DNA from 3 places in the Janthinobacterium breve genome. Region 1 is predicted to be linked to each of the others. Evidence: predicted binding sites of a transcription regulator. Region 1 holds the regulator's gene; each other region holds the start of a gene.
The links. The regulator sigma-54, encoded in region 1, starts transcription at its own class of promoters, with help from an activator protein. The targets are predictions, from matches to a motif close to TGGCANGNAANCTGCTTT.

Region 1 (6,051 bases):
AGTCCGACGCCATCGTTGCGCTGCGCGCGCGCCTGGCCACGGACGACAGCGTGGGCCGCGCCGTGGCGATGTTGCTGCAATGCAAGGGACGTGTCGTCGTCTCCGGCATGGGCAAGTCCGGCCATATCGCGCGCAAGATTGCCGCCACCCTCGCTTCCACCGGCACGCCGGCCCTGTTTGTGCATCCGGCCGAAGCGGCCCATGGCGACCTGGGCATGGTCACCTCGGACGATGCTTTTATTGCCATATCGTACTCCGGCGAATCGTCGGAACTGATGGCCATCATGCCCGTCGTCAAGCGTATGGGCGGCGTGCTCATTTCCATGACGGGCAAACCGAACTCCAGCCTGGCCCAACTGGCCGACGTGCACCTGGATATTTCTGTTGAGAAAGAAGCCTGTCCGCTGAACCTGGCGCCGACGGCCAGCACCACCGTAACCCTGGCCCTGGGCGACGCGATCGCCGTGGCCTTGCTCGACTTGCGCGGCTTCAAGGAAGAAGATTTCGCCCGCTCGCACCCGGGCGGCGCCCTGGGCCGCCGCCTGCTCACGCACGTGCATGACGTCATGCGCAGCGGCGAACGGGTACCCAAGGTAGCCGTGGACGCTTCCTTGCTGCAGGCGCTGGAAGAAATGACGAAGAAGGGCATGGGCATGACGGCCGTCGTCGATGCGGATGACCGCCCCGTGGGCGTGTTTACCGATGGCGACTTGCGCCGCATGTTCGAGCGCGTGCAGGATTTCACGCAAGTGGCGATCCGCGACGTCATGCATGCGCAGCCGCGCAGCATTGCGCCCGAGCGCCTGGCCGTCGACGCCGTGGCCGTGATGGAGCAGTTCCGCATCAACCAGATGTTGGTCGTCGATGCCGACGGCAAGCTGGTGGGCGCCCTGCATATCCATGATCTGACCCAAGCGAAGGTGATTTGATGGACAGCGTAGCGGACAACCTGGCGCGCGCGGCGAAGGTCAAACTGATGATCTTTGATGTCGATGGGGTGCTCACCGACGGCAGCCTGCATTTCGGCCCCGATGGCGAGATGATGAAAACGTTTAATGTGTATGATGGCCTGGGCATCAAGCTGCTGCAGGAATCGGGCGTGCAGACGGCCATCATCAGTGCGCGCCGCTCGGCCATCACGGCGCGCCGCGCGCAAGACCTGGGCATTACCCATGTACACCAGGGAGGTCACGACAAGCTGACGCCGTTTCGCGAACTGCTGGCGCTGACGGGCTTGACGGAAGAGCAATGCGGCTATATCGGCGACGATGTCATCGATGCGCCCATCCTGCGCCGCGTGGGGTTTGCCGTCAGTGTGCCGGGCGGGCGTCCGGAAGTGCAGGGACTGGCGCACCATGTGACGCAGGCAGGCGGCGGCCGCGGCGCGGTGCGCGAGATCTGTGAATTCCTGCTGCGCGCCCAGGATAACTATGCGCGCGTTATGGCGCCGTTCCTGGAGTGAGGCGCATTGCCTCGCCGCCAGTGACATTTGAAAGAGTGAAACCCTATGCGTAAGCCAGGAGGCGCCCATCGCTGGCGCATGATTTTTACGGTGCTGGGGGCCGTCGTCTTTGCGCTGGGCAGTTTTTGGCTGCTGGAAGTGATGAACAAGAATGCCCAGGACATCACGGCCAGCAAGCATCTGGATGAGCCAGACTATTTCATCACCAATTTCAGCCTGGTGCGCATGGACTTGACGGGCAAGCCCAGCTACATCGTGTCGGGCATCAAGCTCACGCATTATCCGCTGGACGACTCATCCGATATCGACCAGCCTTTCGTGCGCAAGCTCACGCCCGGCATGCCGCCGATGAACATGAATGCGGAACTGGCGCATATCGACCAGGACAATACCCGGCTGCAACTGCACCGCAATGTCGTGATCGACCGGGTGGCCAGTCCGAAGGCGCAGAACCTGACAGTCAAGACGGAAGCGCTGACGGTGTTCCCGGATGAGGAAAGAATGGAAACGGACGTGCCTGTCGATATCCTGACGGGCGCCTCGCGCATCAATGGCATAGGCATGAAGGCCAATAACGCCACCGGCGTGGTGGAAGTGCAGAATGCGCTGCGCATGGTCCTCCCGCCGAAACCGCGCCCGGCCGCGGCGGCAAAATGACAGAATGAAACAAGGAAACCATACTATGAAGAACATCTTGCTGTTGACCGTATTTTCTCTGGCCATGATGGGCGTGGCGCATGCCGAAAAGGCCGATTCCGAGAAGGAAGCCGTCATCACGGCACGTAGCGGCCATGTCGACGACGTCAAGCAGGTGCGTACCCTGACGGGCGACGTCGTGCTGGTCAAGGGTACCCTGACCATGAAGGCGGGCCGGGCCCTGATCACGGAAGACCCGCAAGGCTACCAGTTCATTACCTTCTGGGCCGATCCCGGCAAGCTGGCCACCTTCCGCCAGAAGCGCGATGGCGCGGGCGACCTGTGGGTGGAAGGCGAAGCGGAGCGCGTGGAATACGACAACAAGACGGAAGTGGTGAAACTGTTTTCCAGGGCCAAGCTGACGCGCCTGGAAGGCACAAAAGTGACTGACGTGGCCAATGGCGCCTTCATCTCGTATGACAGCCGCAAGGAAGAATTTGCGATGGAAAATTCGAATAGCGGCACCAGCACCCCGGATGGCGGCAGCGTGCGCATGGTGATCCAGCCGAAGCCCAAGGCACCGGCGGCGGAGAAAGCGCCGGCCACGCCCGCGCCAGGAAAGAAATAATGGACAATACACGTTGCGGCAGCACCCTGATCGTTCGCGGGCTGCAAAAAACCTATGGCAAGCGGCAAGTCGTACATGATGTCTCGCTGCAAGTCGAGTGCGGCGAAGTGGTGGGTTTGCTGGGCCCGAACGGCGCCGGCAAGACCACCTCGTTCTACATGATCGTCGGCCTGGTGCCGTCGGACGGCGGCACCATTGATATCAGCGGCGTGGATATTTCCCGCCTGCCCATCCACCGCCGCGCGCAGATGGGCCTGTCGTATCTGCCGCAGGAAGCATCCGTGTTTCGCAAGCTGACGGTGGAAGACAATATCCGCGCCGTGCTGGAAATCCAGACCGTCGAAGGCCGTCCCCTGAAGAAGGCCGAGATCGAGGAGCGCCTGGATAAATTGCTGGCCGACTTGCAGATTGAAAAGTTGCGCGAGAACCAGGCGCTGTCCCTGTCGGGCGGCGAGCGGCGCCGCGTGGAAATCGCCCGCGCGCTGGCCACCGACCCGCGTTTCGTGCTGCTCGACGAGCCGTTCGCCGGCGTCGACCCTATCGCCGTGATCGAGATCCAGCGTATCGTGCGTTTCTTGAAGGAGCGCAATATCGGCGTCCTGATCACCGATCATAATGTGCGCGAGACGCTGGGTATCTGCGATCGTGCCTACATCATCAACCAGGGCTCGGTGCTGGCGTCGGGACGCCCCGACGACATCATCGCGAACGAGTCGGTACGCCGGGTCTATCTGGGCGAACACTTCCGCATGTGAGCCAATGAAACAATCATTGCAGCTGCGCACTTCGCAGCACTTGGCACTGACGCCGCAGTTGCAGCAATCGATACGCCTGTTGCAATTGTCTACCCTGGAATTGCACCAGGAGCTAGAGCAATTGCTGACGGACAATCCCTTGCTCGAGCGCCTCGACGATCCGCTTGACCGTTCGCTGCGCCTGCTGTCCGACGGCGCCTTGAGTTCCACGGCCGCGCCGGCCGAAGCACCGCCGCAGCCGCCAGGCCAGGAGGCGCCCGCGGCGCCGGCCGAAGCGGAAACCTTTGATGGCGAGGCGGGCGACAGCCCGGCCGCAGCGGATGGCGGCGACAGCGATTGGAGCGAGGCGAGCCGTGGCAAGGCGCCCGACGACGAAGATTCCCGCCCGCAACTCGAAGCCCATCACTGCACTCTGCGCGAACACTTGATGGAGCAGATGCGCGTGACGGTGCTCGAATTGCGCGACCGCGCGCTGGTCGAGCTGATCATCGACGCGCTCGACGACAATGGCTACCTGGAAGAGACGCTCGACGACATCCTGGCGCGCCTGCCGCAAGAGCTGGAAATCGACGCTGACGAGATGCGCACGGCCTTGTCTCTGCTGCAAAGTTTCGATCCGCCCGGCGTAGGCGCGCGCAATGCGTCCGAATGTCTGGCGCTGCAAATCAAGCGTTTGCCGCATATCGCCATGGTGACGCGGCGCATGGCCCTCGTTATCGTGGAAAAGCACCTGACCTGGTTTGCCCAGCGCGATTTCAACAAGCTGAAAAAAGCCCTCGATTGCGACGAGGAAGACTTGCGCGAAGCGCAGACCGTGATTCGCCAGTGCAATCCGCATCCGGGTGCCGTCTTCGCCTCGGACGTGTCCGATTACGTGGTGCCCGACGTCGTCGTCAAGCGCGCGCGCAATGGCTGGCAAGTCACCCTGAACAATGACGTCATGCCGCGCTTGCGCGTGAACGCCATGTACGCCAACTTGCTCAAGCAGGGCAAGGGCGAGGGCGCCATGGGCGCACAGTTGCAGGAAGCCAAGTGGCTGATTAAGAATATGCGCCAGCGTTTCGACACGATCCTGCGCGTGGCGCAGGCGATAGTAGAAAGACAAAAGAACTTTTTCTCGCATGGGGCCGTCGCCATGCGCCCCCTTGTGCTCCGTGAAATAGCTGATACACTGGGTTTACACGAGAGTACTATCTCGCGGGTAACAACTCAAAAGTACATGTTGACCCCGCATGGCATGTTCGAGTTGAAATATTTCTTTGGTAGCCACGTCGCCACCGAAGCGGGGGGCGAAGCGTCATCGACGGCGATACGGGCATTGATCGTGCAACTGACAGGAGCAGAAGACCCTAAGAATCCTTTATCCGACAGTAAGATTGCGGACATGCTGGGGGAGCAAGGCATGGTGATTGCGCGACGTACTGTTGCCAAATACCGGGAAGCGTTGAAAATTCCGCCAGTGAGCCTGCGTAAGTGTTTGTAAGTTTTTTTCGGTTCCTCTGCGGGCCGGATACGATGGACCGCATGAACCCGATCATCTTTAGGAGTGTGTATGAATCTCACCATCAGCGGACATCATCTCGAAGTCACACCAGCCATCCGTGAATACGTACAAACGAAGCTGGAGCGCGTGAAACGTCATTTCGATCAAGTCATCGATATTGCCGTGATTCTGACCGTGGATAACCTCAAAGAGAAAGAAAAACGTCAAAAGGCCGAAGTCAACCTGCGTCTGAGCGGCAAGACCGTCTACGTGGAAAGCCTGGCGCAAGACCTGTATGCCGCGATCGATACCCTGATCGACAAGCTGGACAGGCAAGTGATGAAGTACAAAACCAAAGTGCAAGGGCACGGTAAAGAGGCGATCAAGCATCTGCCAGACAACTCGGACGAAGAATTCGCCGCCGCTTAAGCGGCCTGCGACTTTGAACCGGTTGTGATCAACTAAGGGCGCACATTGCGCCCTTTTTTGCGCCTGTCGCCCTTGTCGGGTAGCACCATGGGAATGCAATGTTCCGTCTGAAGGCGCTAGAATGTTTGCACTTTTACTTCTTTCCTGCCTGCCATGAGCGACTTCGTCCAGACTTCCATCCGCAACCGCACCGGGCATATCGTGCTCGACCGCCCGAAAGCCCTGAATTCCCTGTCGCTGGACATGGTGCGGGTCCTGAGCGCGTCCTTGCTGGGCTGGCGCAACGATCCGCAGGTGGACGCCGTCTTCATTCGCTCCAGCAGTGAAAAAGCCCTGTGCGCCGGCGGCGACATCCGTTTCTTTTATGATGCGGGCCTGGCCACGCCGCAAGAGGGCAGCGCCCAGCTGGAAGATTTCTTTACGGAAGAATATGCCTTAAATCATTTAATTCATTTCTATCCAAAACCGTATATTGCCGTGATGGATGGCGTGGTCATGGGCGGCGGCATGGGCGTGGCGCAAGCCGGGCCCGGCAACCGCCTGCGCATCGTTACGGGCCGCACGCGCATGGCCATGCCGGAAGTCAATATTGGCTTGTTCCCGGACGTGGGTGGCAGCTATTTCCTGTCCCGCCTGGCGGGCCAGCTGGGTCTGTACC
Region 2 (6,051 bases), on a different contig from region 1:
TCGGATTCTGGTCATCTTTGGGGTCGATGTCGCCGACGCGCGGGTCGCGGGCAAACGTGGGCCAGGTGACACCCAGCGGATCTTGCGTATTGCCCTGGTGCAGGCTGTTGGCGACGATGGTCAGCTTGCTGTCCGCATTGGGCTTGACGGTGATCTTGCCGAACGCCTGTTCGCGCGTGGCGGCGCTGTGGTCGCGGAAGCCGTCGGTGCGGAAGCGCGAACCGTCGAGCACGTAGCCGATGCCGCCTGCCTGGCCTTGCGCCGAAAGGTCCACCTTGCTGGTGCCGAAGCTGCCGCCTGTCACGTTCAATTCGACGGACGGGGGATTTTGCCCATCCTTGGAAAACAGCTGGATCACGCCGCCCGAATGGTTGCCGTAGATGGCAGAAAACGGTCCGCGCAGCACTTCGATGCGCTCGGCCGTATCGAGGTTGAAGGTAGCGGCCTGGCCTTGGCCATCGGGCATGCTGGCAGGAATGCCATCGCTGATCAGTTTGACGCCGCGCACGCCGAAGGCCGAGCGGGCGCCGAAGCCGCGTGACGAGATTTGCAAGTCTTGCGCATAGTTCTGGCGGTTTTGCACGACCAGGCCCGGCACGGCGGCCAGCGCTTCCGACGCATTGACGCGGATTTGGCCATCCTGGATGCGGGCGCTGTCGACGACGTCGATGGACGCCGGCACTTCCTGGCTGGGGTGGGCGATGCGGCTGCCGCTGACGACCACCGTATCCATGAGTTGCCCGGTGGCCAGGTCAGCGGACTCGGCGGCGAAAACGTGTGGGGCCAGGGTGGCGCTGCCGGCGACAAACAGGCTGGCAATGGTGTTCAGGCGGAAACGATGCTGCATGCGGGTTCTCCAATGTGAATAAAAGCCTGCTTGAGCGCGTGAGCGGCGCAGGTCTGCCTAGTCTTATCAAGCAATATGCCTGCCATGTCTCCATTGGTGGGCTGAAATTATACGCGTGCCCGTGGCACGGCGTTTGCATGCAGCAATGGTCAGAGGCGCCGATGCCGTGCGCTTTCCCCTCGTTTTGCCATTCAAAAGGTGATTATGCCCAACTTCTTCTCGCGCTTGCGCCTGGTTTGCTGGCTGCTGCCTGCGCTTGCCAGCAGCGCCATCCAGGCCGCTCCGTTCGCCTATGTGCCCAATGAAAAATCGGGCACCCTGAGCGTGATCGACACGGCGAATGACCAGGTGGTGCGCCAGATCGCGGCAGGCAAGCGTCCACGCGGCATCGCCGCCGACCCGACCGGACGCCAATTGTTTGTCACGGATGCGGCCAGCAGCGCCTTGCTGCTGATCGATAACGCTGCCGGCACGCCCGTGCGCACGGTGGCGCTGGGCAATTCGCCCGAGGGTGTCAGCGCTTCCCAGGACGGTCGATATGTGGCCGTGGCCGTCGAAGAAAACAATAGCGTGGCATTGCTCGATGGCCAGAAGGGCACATTGCTCGCCGACATCAAGGTGCAGGGACGCAACCCGGAACATGCCGTGTTCAGCCCGGATGGGCGCTGGCTGCTGGTCAGTGCGGAAGAGGCCGAGCAAGTCGATGTCATCGATGTGGCGCAACGCCGCCAGGTAGCCTCCATTGCCGTGGGCCTGCGTCCGCGCGGCATCGGTTTCAGTCCGGACTCTGGCCGCGCCTACGTGGCGTGCGAACTGGTCAACGCCGTGTATGTGATCGACATGGCCGCGCGCAAGGCGATTGCCACTATTCCAGCGGGCAAGAATGCCAACGGTATCGCCATCCATCCCAGTGGCAAGCAGGTGTACGTCTCGAACGGCATCGATGGCACGGTGATGGTGATCGACACGGTCAGCCACCAGGTCACGGCCACCATTCCCGTCGGCAAACGCCCGTGGAACATGGCCATCACGCCCGATGGCAGCAAGCTGTATGTGGCCAATGGCCGCTCGAACAGCGTTTCCGTCATCGACACGGCCAGCGCGCGCAAGGTGGCCGATATTGCCGTGGGCGAATTGCCATGGGGCGTGGTGATTCGTTAGTGGTACAGGAACAGGTGTTCCAGTCTGGTACACCTGTTCCATTGTGCAGCGGCGAAAGGGCGCAGCAGCAGAGCTGGCCCGGATTGGAACAGGACGCCGCCACCTTGTTCAGAACGCAAACAGATCCACGCCCTCCTTTCATGCCCCGGGCATGCGATGAAAAGCGCGCCGGTATTGACCCCACGCCCTTGTAACAAGGATAAAACCCGCTAAGTTTGTAGTGGGGCGGCGAGCTGGCACGGCATTTGCGGAAGACTCCGTGTACTCACCCCATCTGTACCAGAACGTTTGATTTTAATCACAGCAATTCCATTCTAATTAACCCGATAGAGGACGACATGAATCTCGCAGACATCAGCAAACTGGGCGTAGCCAATCCCTTCAAACAACGCTATGACAATTACATCGGTGGCAAATTCGTTGCCCCAGTAAAAGGTGAATACTTTCCTAACATCACACCGATCACCGGCTTGCCGTTTTGCGAAATCGCCCGTTCCACGGCGGAAGACGTCGAGCTGGCGCTGGACGCCGCGCATGCGGCCAAGGATGCCTGGGGCAAGACTTCACCTGCCGAGCGCGCCAATATCCTGAACCGCATCGCCGACCGCATCGAACAGAACCTGAGCCTGATCGCCACGGCGGAAACCATCGACAACGGCAAGCCGATCCGCGAAACGATGAATGCCGACATTCCGCTGGCCATCGACCATTTCCGTTACTTCGCCGGTTGCATCCGCGCGCAGGAAGGTTCCGTCGCGCAAATCGATGCGGAAACCTATGCCTATCACTACCATGAGCCGCTGGGCGTCGTGGGCCAGATCATCCCGTGGAATTTCCCGATTCTGATGGCCGTGTGGAAACTGGCACCGGCCCTGGCCGCTGGCAATTGCGTGGTGCTCAAACCGGCCGAGCAAACGCCCGCTTCCATCATGGTGTTGATCGAGCTGATCGGCGACTTGCTGCCACCGGGCGTGTTGAACATCATCAACGGTTTCGGCCTGGAAGCGGGCAAGCCGCTGGCGTCGAGCAAGCGCATCGCCAAGATCGCCTTTACGGGTGAAACGGGCACGGGCCGTTTGATCATGGGTTATGCCGCGCAAAACCTGATTCCCGTCACCCTGGAGCTGGGCGGCAAGTCGCCGAACATCTTCTTTGAAGACGTGATGGATGCCGATGATGATTATTTCGACAAGTGCCTGGAAGGCTTCACCATGTTTGCGCTGAATCAAGGCGAGGTGTGCACCTGCCCATCGCGCGTGCTGATCCAGGAATCGATCTACGAAAAATTCATCGAACGGGCCTTGAAGCGCGTGGCCGCCATCAAGCAGGGAAACCCGCTCGATGCCAGCACCATGATAGGCGCCCAGGCTTCGCAGGAACAGCTGGAAAAAATCCTGTCCTACCTCGACATCGGCCGCCAGGAAGGCGCCGAAGTGCTGGCTGGCGGCGAGCGCAATACGCAGGCGGGCGACCTGGAAGGCGGCTACTACGTGCGTCCGACCGTCTTCAAGGGCAATAACAAGATGCGCATCTTCCAGGAAGAGATTTTCGGGCCCGTCGTGTCCGTGACCACCTTCAAGGATGAGGCCGAAGCGCTGGCGATTGCCAACGATACCTTGTATGGCCTGGGTGCCGGCTTGTGGACACGCGACGGTTCGCGCGCCTTCCGCATGGGACGCGCCATCCAGGCGGGCCGCGTGTGGACCAATTGCTACCACCTGTATCCAGCCCACGCCGCGTTCGGCGGCTACAAGCAATCGGGTATCGGTCGTGAAAACCACAAGATGATGCTCGATCACTACCAGCAAACGAAGAACTTGCTGGTGAGCTATAGCCCGAAAGCCCTGGGCTTCTTCTAAACCGGCAACAGGCGCCGCGCCCTTAGTCCGGGGCGGCGCGCAGAAAGGGATGCCATGAGTGCAGCAATTGCCCGGGTGGTCGCCACCGATGCGGCGCTGGAAATGATGGACAAGTTGCGCCAGCGTCACGGCCCGCTGATGTTTTTCCAGTCGGGCGGTTGCTGCGACGGCAGTGCGCCCATGTGTTATGCGCTGGGCGAGTTCGATGTCAGCGATACCGATATCTATCTCGGCAACTTGAATGGCACACCGTTTTACATGGGACTCGAGCAATTCGAGTACTGGGAGCATACCCAGTTGATTATCGATGTGGTCGACGGCAATGGCGGCATGTTTTCACTCGACAACGGCACGGGCAAGCGCTTTTTGACGCGCTCGCGCCTGTTCACCGATGAAGAGTGCGCGCTGTTGCATGCCCAGCCGCATGAGCACCGCAAGACCTGATACACACACATACTAATAAAACAGAGGGAGATGATTGTGCAGAAAAAAATCATGGGGGTAGTCGTCAGTTTGAGCCTGGTATCGCTGGCCTCGTTCGTTCACGCAGCGGACGCGGGCAATGTCACCAGCGCCATGCTCGACAACACGGCGAAGAATCCGGCCAGTGTCCTGTCGTTCGGCATGGGTACGCAGGGCCAGCGCTACTCGCCGTTGACGCAGATCAATGACAAGACCGTGGCCAAACTGGTGCCGGCCTGGTCGTTCTCGTTTGGCGGTGAAAAGCAGCGGGGGCAGGAATCGCAGCCGCTGATTCACAACGGCAAGATGTTCGTCACGGCATCGTATTCGCGCATCTTTGCCGTCGATTTGAAAACGGGTGCTAAGTTGTGGAAGTATGAACATCGCTTGCCGGACGGCATCATGCCGTGCTGCGACGTGGTCAACCGCGGTGCCGCCCTGTACGGCAACCTGGTGATTTTCGGCACGCTCGACGCCTACCTAGTGGCGCTGGACCAGAACACGGGCAAGATCGTCTGGAAGGAAAAGGTCGACGATTATGCAGCCGGTTACTCGATGACGGCCGCGCCGCTGATTGCCGAAGGCTTGCTGCTGACGGGCGTGTCGGGCGGCGAATTCGGCATCGTGGGCCGGGTCGAGGCGCGCAACCCCATGACGGGCGAGCTGGTGTGGAGCCGTCCCACCGTGGAAGGCCATATGGGCCACCGCTACGACAAGGATGGCAAGGCCATCGACAACGGCATCTCGGGAACGGTGAACAAGACCTGGCCGGGCGACCTGTGGAAAACGGGCGGCGCCTCGACGTGGATGGGCGGCACCTACGATCCGCAAACCAAGTTGGCCTACTTTGGCACGGGCAACCCGGCACCGTGGAACAGCCATTTGCGTCCCGGCGACAATCTGTATTCCTCGTCCACCGTCGCGCTGGACGTGAAAACGGGCCAGATCAAGTGGGCATATCAGAACACGCCCAACGATGCCTGGGATTTCGATGGCGCCAACGAGTTCGTCACCTTCGACATGGATGGCAAGCGCTACGGCGGCAAGGCCGACCGCAACGGTTTCTTCTATGTCATCGATGCAACGAACGGCAAGCTGCAGAACGCCTTTCCGTTTGTGAAGAAAATCACTTGGGCCAGCAGTATCGACCTGAAGACGGGGCGGCCGAACTACATCGCCGCCGGCCGCCCTGGCGATCCGACCAAGGGAGAGGAAGGCAAGAAGGGCACGACCGTGTTTGCAGCACCAGCCTTCCTGGGTGCAAAAAACCAGATGCCGATGGCGTACTCGCCGCAGACCAAGTTGTTCTACGTTCCCGCGAATGAATGGGGCATGGACATCTGGAACGAGCCGATCAGCTACAAGAAGGGTGGCGCTTTCCTCGGCGCCGGTTTCACCATCAGGCCTTTGTTTGACGATTACATCGGCGCCATGCGCGCCATCGATCCGAAGACAGGCAAGATCGTCTGGGAAATCAAGAACAATGCGCCGCTGTGGGGTGGCGTGATGAGTACGGCCGGCAATCTGGTGTTCTACGGTACGCCGGAAGGCTTCCTGAAAGCCGTCGACGCGAAGACGGGCAAGGAGCTGTGGAAATTCCAGACGGGCTCCGGCGTCGTGGCGCCACCCGTCACCTGGCAGGATGGCGACACGCAATATGTGGCCGTCGTTTCCGGCTGGGGTGGCGCGGTGCCGCTGTGGGGTGGCGAAGTGGCCAAGAAG
Region 3 (6,051 bases), on a different contig from region 1:
GCATGCGCCGCGGCCAGGTCAAAGTGCTGGTCGCCACCGACGTTGCCGCCCGCGGTATCGACGTGCCGACGATCACCCACGTGTTCAACTACGATCTGCCGAAGTTCCCGGAAGACTACGTCCACCGCATCGGCCGTACCGGCCGCGCTGGCCGCAATGGCCTGGCCATCTCGCTGGTGAACCACGCTGAAGGCATGAACGTCAAGCGCATCGAACGCTTCACCAAGCAATTGATCCCGGTCAATGTCATCGAAGGTTTCGAGCCTAAGAAAACGGCGTCGGCACCACGTTCGAGCGCCCGTCCAGGCGGCTGGAAACCAGGCGACAACCGTGGCGGCGCGAAGCCAGCGCAACGCACGTTCAGCAAGCCAGGCGCACCACGCAAAGACGGCGCACCTAGCACGGGCGGCGGCTACAAGGGTTCCAACCCGCGCAGCACCGACGGCGCACGCCGCAGCTACGGCGACCGTTAATCACGGCGCACCGCCGCCAATAAGCGGCAGGCAATAAAAACGGCCACCAGATCACTCTGGTGGCCGTTTTTTTATGCCCGGTGCAGTTACTTCTTCAACACCTTCTGACGCGACAGCTTGCGCAGCTTGGCTTGTTCGAAACGCACTTTCTGCTCCGGCGTATCGAGCGCCAGCGGCGGCACGGCCACCGGCTTGCGGTTGGCATCCACGGCCACCATCGTGAAATAGCAGCTGTTGGCATGGCGCACCAGGCGCTGCTGAATGTTTTCCGTCACCACGCGGATGCCCACTTCCATCGAGGTCGTGCCCGTGTAGTTGATCGAGGCGAGGAACGTCACCAGCTCACCCACGTGAATCGGCTGCAAGAACATCACCTGGTCCACGGACAGGGTCACCACATAGCTGCCCGAGTAGCGGCTGGCGCAGGCATAAGCGACGCTATCGAGATATTTCAGGATGGTGCCACCGTGCACGTTGCCGGAAAAGTTGGCCATATCGGGCGTCATCAAGACCGTCATCGTCAGTTCGTGGGCCGACCAGTTCATCGCGCTGTCCAAAGTGTTCTCCAAAGGGGAAGTAAGAAAAAGAGTGGGGATGTGAAAACCGGCCCCAGGGGCCGGTGGCAGAGCGCAGAGTCTATCCCAGTAGGGAGCGTCTTCTGCTGGCAGCGCATCAGGAGCGCGGACAAGGCGTGAGGAGGACGCGTGGCAAGCCACGCGACGACGAACAACACAGTCCCCGCTTCTGAGGGGCGCCGGCAGAGGATGTATTCATCTACTGGGATAGGCTCTTAAAGGCCCAGGGTGTCGATGTCGGCCAGCGAGTCGCGGCCCTTGTCGGAAATGTCGTGCCCCTCGCCTTCGGCGCGCGCCACGATGTGGGCTTTCTTGCCCAGGAAATAGGCCACCTCCGTGTCCAGCTTGGTCAGCGGATCGGCGGCGACGGCGCGCAAACCCATGATGCAGCGGCGCAGGAAAAGCAGTTGTTGTGCTTTCTCGGTGATGGACAGGCGGCCATCGCGGGCGTAGCTGAGCAGCTTCAGGCCGGACAGGCGCTTCGCATTGCGGGCAACGCAAGCACTGGGGCGCTCGGTCTTGATACCGCGCGCAACTTGCTCCAGCGCGTCATATTCATCGGTTGTTAATTTCTCGTTCTTCATTACTTTTCCATAAAAGGCCAGGTGTTCGGCCCCCATGGTACGCGCCCCGCTGCGCATCGGCAACAGGCAACGTGATTCAGTCGCCGCCCACCCCACTGACGGCGTGCTGAGAATGCGCGTGGAGCACGCTTATTTGTAGGTGCGCAGCAGCAGCCACGCCAGGCCGCAACCGGCCACGGCGCCCGCCAGGGCCAGCGCTGCGAGGTTTTTACTGGTGATCACAGGGCGCCGGCCCAGGTAGATTTTGTTATGCAAGGAATTGCCCATGATGGTCTCCTGTACAAGAATTTTTATGATGTCTCATTATAAGAACAGAATCGTGACGGCCGCATGACACACAGCAGTTAGCGCTTGATTTGTATCCACTCGGCAACGTTTATTGGCATTTTTGTTGTTTAAATGGCGTGGCAATCCCGCCGCCTGCGCAATCCATTTCCGACTAGAAATAAACAGCGCGCGACAGCGCATGGCCGCGCAGGTGCGCGACGACTTGCTCTCAGCCCATCTTGACGGGCGGCGCCGGCGGCGTCGGTTCCTCGACGGGCACAGGATCCGTGTGCGGCGGCTTTTCCGGCGGCGGCGTCAAAGGATCGCCTTCGGGCAGCGGCGGGATATCCGGTTCAGGCGTGCTGTGCGCACGCAACGGGGCAGGACGGGATCGTGGCTGCATGGTGACCTCCTTTGCCCCACTGTAGCCGATGACGGGGAAGACTGGCGCCCGCGAGCCGCGCCATGGGCCGAGTAAAACGTCGATTTTTTTTACACAAGCGCGAAAAACGGCATACCTGTTTTTATAAGCTGTTGAATTTAAATACAAATATTATATGGTACGAATTCTGCTTCAAGGGCGTATGAGGTTATCTGAGGCAGCCGCCACAGTGACCTGGTCCGAACAACCCTCACGCTGAAGGAAATGCCATGAAACCGCTGTCCTCATTCCTGCGTTTCGCTCTCTCCGCGGTCGCCATCGGCGCCGCGCTGATCAGTGCTCCCGCACTCGCCGGTCCTTTGTTTACCGTCAATGAAGGTTCCGTCCCCGGTACCGCAGCCAATCTGGTTGTGGCCGACCGCATCAGCTTTGAATATCATGCGCGCGTCGAACAAACCATCGTTGGCGGTTTGGGCGGTGGCAACGATCCCTTCATTGAAACAGGCTTTCTGACCAAGGCCGCTTTCGGCAGCCCCAATGGCGGCAGCGTGCAATCGCAACTGAACTCCCTCAATGGTTATGGCATGTATGGCCTGTTCACCATCACCGGTCAGTCGAGTGGTTTGGCTTCCGGTATCCACGCCAACTTTCAAACCATGACCATGACGCTGTACATCGACCCCAACCAAGACACGTCGCTGTCGGTCAGTAACATAGCAGGCTCGCCGGTGAATGTGGGTGGCGTCTCCGGCGATGACTATGCGATCGTGACCTACACGCTCGATCTGGGAGAAGCACGCATTGTCGCCGGCCTGGCCCAAGGCGACTTCAAGGCCTTGCTTAACGCCACGCTGACGCCGCAAGGACAGTTGTTTTTCGTCAATCCCAACCCGTTTTTCCCATTGGAGTCCCTCAGCGGGAATACGAACAGCTTCATCGGTGGCAGCTTGACCAACAGTTTCATTGCGATGGCCGACGGCGGCGGTCTGGAATTATTTCAAACAGCTGTACCTGAGCCAGGCACCATCGCACTGCTCGGTATCGGCCTGTTTGGCCTGGGCATGACTGCGCGCCGCCAGCAAGACAAGCAGCGCCAGGCTTGACATGCGATCATCCGGTTTACAAGCCGCTGATGTCTTCAGCGGCTTTTTTCGCTACGGCAGTCAGCCAACGCCGGCCGTTCACGCATGCGTCCTCGCGTCGACCGGCGCCACCAGCAAGTCCGGCAGCGGCCGGCGCAAGGAGCGCGCCTGGGCCGCCGGGCCGGCGCCGATGCGGCCAAGAAACACGGCCCGCTCGAGCACCACCGCACCCAGCACGGCCTGGCATTGCAGCGCCAGCTCCTGCGCCAGCTCCAGCATGCCGTCGGTGCGCGAAAAGACCCGCCGTTCATGCACATAACGGGCGAAGATCAACGGCGTCAGTTCCGGCTGCAACTGCAGGCCCAGCTGCGTAGCCGTCAGCCAGAAGCGCTGCATGGCGCGGCCCGCCGCCACATAATCGTCGATATGGCGCGGCGGCGCATCGGCCAGCAACACGAAATGCGCGGCGCAATACAAGCCTGGCAGCAAGTCCATCTGCAGGCGCGGCGCAATGGTACCCGCCAGCCAGGTATTGAAAAAATCCACGCGGCGCCAACTGTGCATGACCCACCGCATCAGCCGCGCCGTCATCGGGTCGACGCCCAGCGCCTGCTCCGGGATGCGGTCGCTGCTGAAGCGCGCGCCCCACTCGATCACGTCGCGGTGTACCTTGTGCGCTTCGGGCATGGTCAGGCGCAGCTTCGCATTGTCGAACATCAGGCGCGCGAAGGCCAGGCGCGCGCGCCAGCCTTCGAACCACTGCACCGCGTAGCCAGGCGGCAGGCTGGCCGCCAGCGCCGCCTTTTCGCTGGCGCGCAGGTGGCGCGTGCTGAGCCGTCGACGCTGCACGCTGCGCTGCGGCAGGAGGGCCGCCAGCGGGTCGGGCAACATGCCCGGACTATCAACAAAGTGCACGTCAAACGTGGGCAAGGTATCGGGCAAGCCGCCGCGCCGGCGCGCTTCCATGCGCAAGCCATGGCTGCTGGCCGCCAGTGCCATGCTTTCGAGCAAGGCGCCCAGCGATAGCTGGCTGGGATGGCCGTCGAGGTCGTACACGCAATGGCTGCGCGTATCGAAGCCATGCACGACGACATGGCGCTGCGCCACGACTTCAAAGCGCCACGGCTGCGTATTGTCGCCGCTGGGCGCCCAGCGCGCCTGGTCGAGGATGTTTTCCAGCACAGAATCGATCTGCGCGATCAGCGGTGCTTGCGCCATTTATGCCCCCTGCGCCGCGCGCCGGCGCTTGATGATGGCCATCGTCAGCCGTTGCAGCGGATGACGGTTGCCGCCGGGACGCCAGGTATGCACGAGCTTGTTGCGGTAGGCGTCGAAATGCATGCCGTGCGGCGCCGCCATGACCTTGCCGCGTTTCAACAAGATCTTCAGCGCCTCGGTGGCGGCCGCGCCCGCGCACAGCTGGCAGCCCATGATGGTTGACGGCCCGCGCCGCTCCTTCAGGTTGATGGCCGACGGGTCGACCAGGTAAGGGCCATGCAAGCCGGCCGGCGCCAGCCCGACGAGAAAACGCAAAGCTTTTTCTTCTTCAGGCAAGTCTCCCCAGCCAAAATACTCTTCGAACGTCATGCCGCCCGGCATGAAGCTAAGCACGGCCGTGCCCATGCCCAGCGGCGCGGCCGTGATGGCAGGAATGCCCAGGCGCGCGCAGCTGGCGAAGGTGGCCTGACGCGCGGGAAAGGCAAAGAAATCCAGGCCATCCACATACAGGTCGACACCGGCAAAAAACTCAGCCAGATTGCTGTCATGTATGCCGTCAGGAAATTGTTTAATCTCCAGTTCGGGATTGATATCACGCGCCATCTGCGCCAGCACGGCCACCTTGGGCTGGCCCAGGGTGGACATCATGGCGCCGGCCTGGCGATTGAAGTTGGCGATATCGAAAGTGTCGAAATCGGCGATGTGAAAAGCGCCGATGCCCAGGCGCGCCAGGGTCAGCAAATGCACGCCGCCCACGCCGCCCATGCCGGCAATGGCCACGCGCTTGCCGCGCAAGTTGTCCTGCTCCGCCTGCGTGACCCAGCCCAGGTTGCGGGAAAACGCCGCCTGATAGGAAAAACCGTCTGTCATGCTTACCCCTTCTCTGCATCCCCAAGGGAGCAAGAATAGTTTGACAGACGGTCGGGCGATAAGTTCCCGCTATGAGAACGGCTTAGCGCGCCAAACGGCGCTGCGCTGCCGGTGCCGCGCGCGAGGGCGCCGCCGCCTGCCGCGCCACTGCGCCCACCTTGAACACGCTGACGATCTGCGCCAGCCCGGCCGCCTGCTCGTTCATCGCCTGGGCCGCCGCCGAAGCCTGCTCGACCAGGGCCGAGTTTTGCTGCGTCATGTTGTCCATCTCGACGATGGCCTGGTTGATCTGCTCGATACCGGCGCTCTGCTCGGCGCTGGCAGAGGAAATCTCGGCCACGATATCGGTCACATGCTGCACGCTGGAAACGACTTTTTCCATCGTCTCGCCCGCCAGCGCCACCAGTTTTTCACCGGCGCCCACTTGCTCGGCGGAACTGTCGATCAATAGCTTGATCTCCTTGGCGGCGGCGGCCGAGCGTTGCGCCAGGTTGCGCACTTCACTGGCGACGACGGCGAAACCACGGCCCTGCTCGCCCGCGCGCGCCGCTTCCACGGCGGCGTTCAAGGCCAGGATATTCGTCTGGAAGGCGATACCGT

Region 2: the regulator sigma-54 is predicted to act here: its motif matches at 2,243-2,260, upstream of adh (aldehyde dehydrogenase).
Region 3: the regulator sigma-54 is predicted to act here: its motif matches at 2,458-2,475, upstream of pepA (flocculation-associated PEP-CTERM protein PepA).

Annotation. Positions count from the first base shown of each region.
Region 1 covers NZ_JBNYXY010000004.1:301,962-308,012, forward strand. Annotated here, with positions in the region: gene ACQ4W0_RS09380 (KpsF/GutQ family sugar-phosphate isomerase) at 1-929, shown strand, start outside; gene ACQ4W0_RS09385 (KdsC family phosphatase) at 929-1,462, shown strand; gene lptC (LPS export ABC transporter periplasmic protein LptC) at 1,508-2,119, shown strand; gene lptA (lipopolysaccharide transport periplasmic protein LptA) at 2,145-2,726, shown strand; gene lptB (LPS export ABC transporter ATP-binding protein) at 2,726-3,481, shown strand; gene ACQ4W0_RS09405 (RNA polymerase factor sigma-54) at 3,486-4,964, shown strand; gene hpf (ribosome hibernation-promoting factor, HPF/YfiA family) at 5,034-5,393, shown strand; partial or broken gene ACQ4W0_RS09415 (enoyl-CoA hydratase/isomerase family protein) at 5,547-6,051, shown strand, end outside.
Region 2 covers NZ_JBNYXY010000020.1:4,240-10,290, forward strand. Annotated here, with positions in the region: gene ACQ4W0_RS28915 (TonB-dependent receptor family protein) at 1-847, opposite strand, end outside; gene ACQ4W0_RS28920 (beta-propeller fold lactonase family protein) at 1,052-2,008, shown strand; gene adh (aldehyde dehydrogenase) at 2,347-3,867, shown strand; gene ACQ4W0_RS28930 (DUF779 domain-containing protein) at 3,922-4,311, shown strand; gene ACQ4W0_RS28935 (methanol/ethanol family PQQ-dependent dehydrogenase) at 4,363-6,051, shown strand, end outside.
Region 3 covers NZ_JBNYXY010000005.1:183,768-189,818, forward strand. Annotated here, with positions in the region: gene ACQ4W0_RS11120 (DEAD/DEAH box helicase) at 1-473, shown strand, start outside; gene ACQ4W0_RS11125 (acyl-CoA thioesterase) at 560-1,018, opposite strand; gene ACQ4W0_RS11130 (hypothetical protein) at 1,264-1,632, opposite strand; gene ACQ4W0_RS11135 (hypothetical protein) at 1,762-1,899, opposite strand; gene ACQ4W0_RS11140 (hypothetical protein) at 2,129-2,302, opposite strand; gene pepA (flocculation-associated PEP-CTERM protein PepA) at 2,551-3,384, shown strand; gene ACQ4W0_RS11150 (nitroreductase family protein) at 3,463-4,581, opposite strand; gene ACQ4W0_RS11155 (ThiF family adenylyltransferase) at 4,582-5,451, opposite strand; gene ACQ4W0_RS11160 (methyl-accepting chemotaxis protein) at 5,534-6,051, opposite strand, start outside.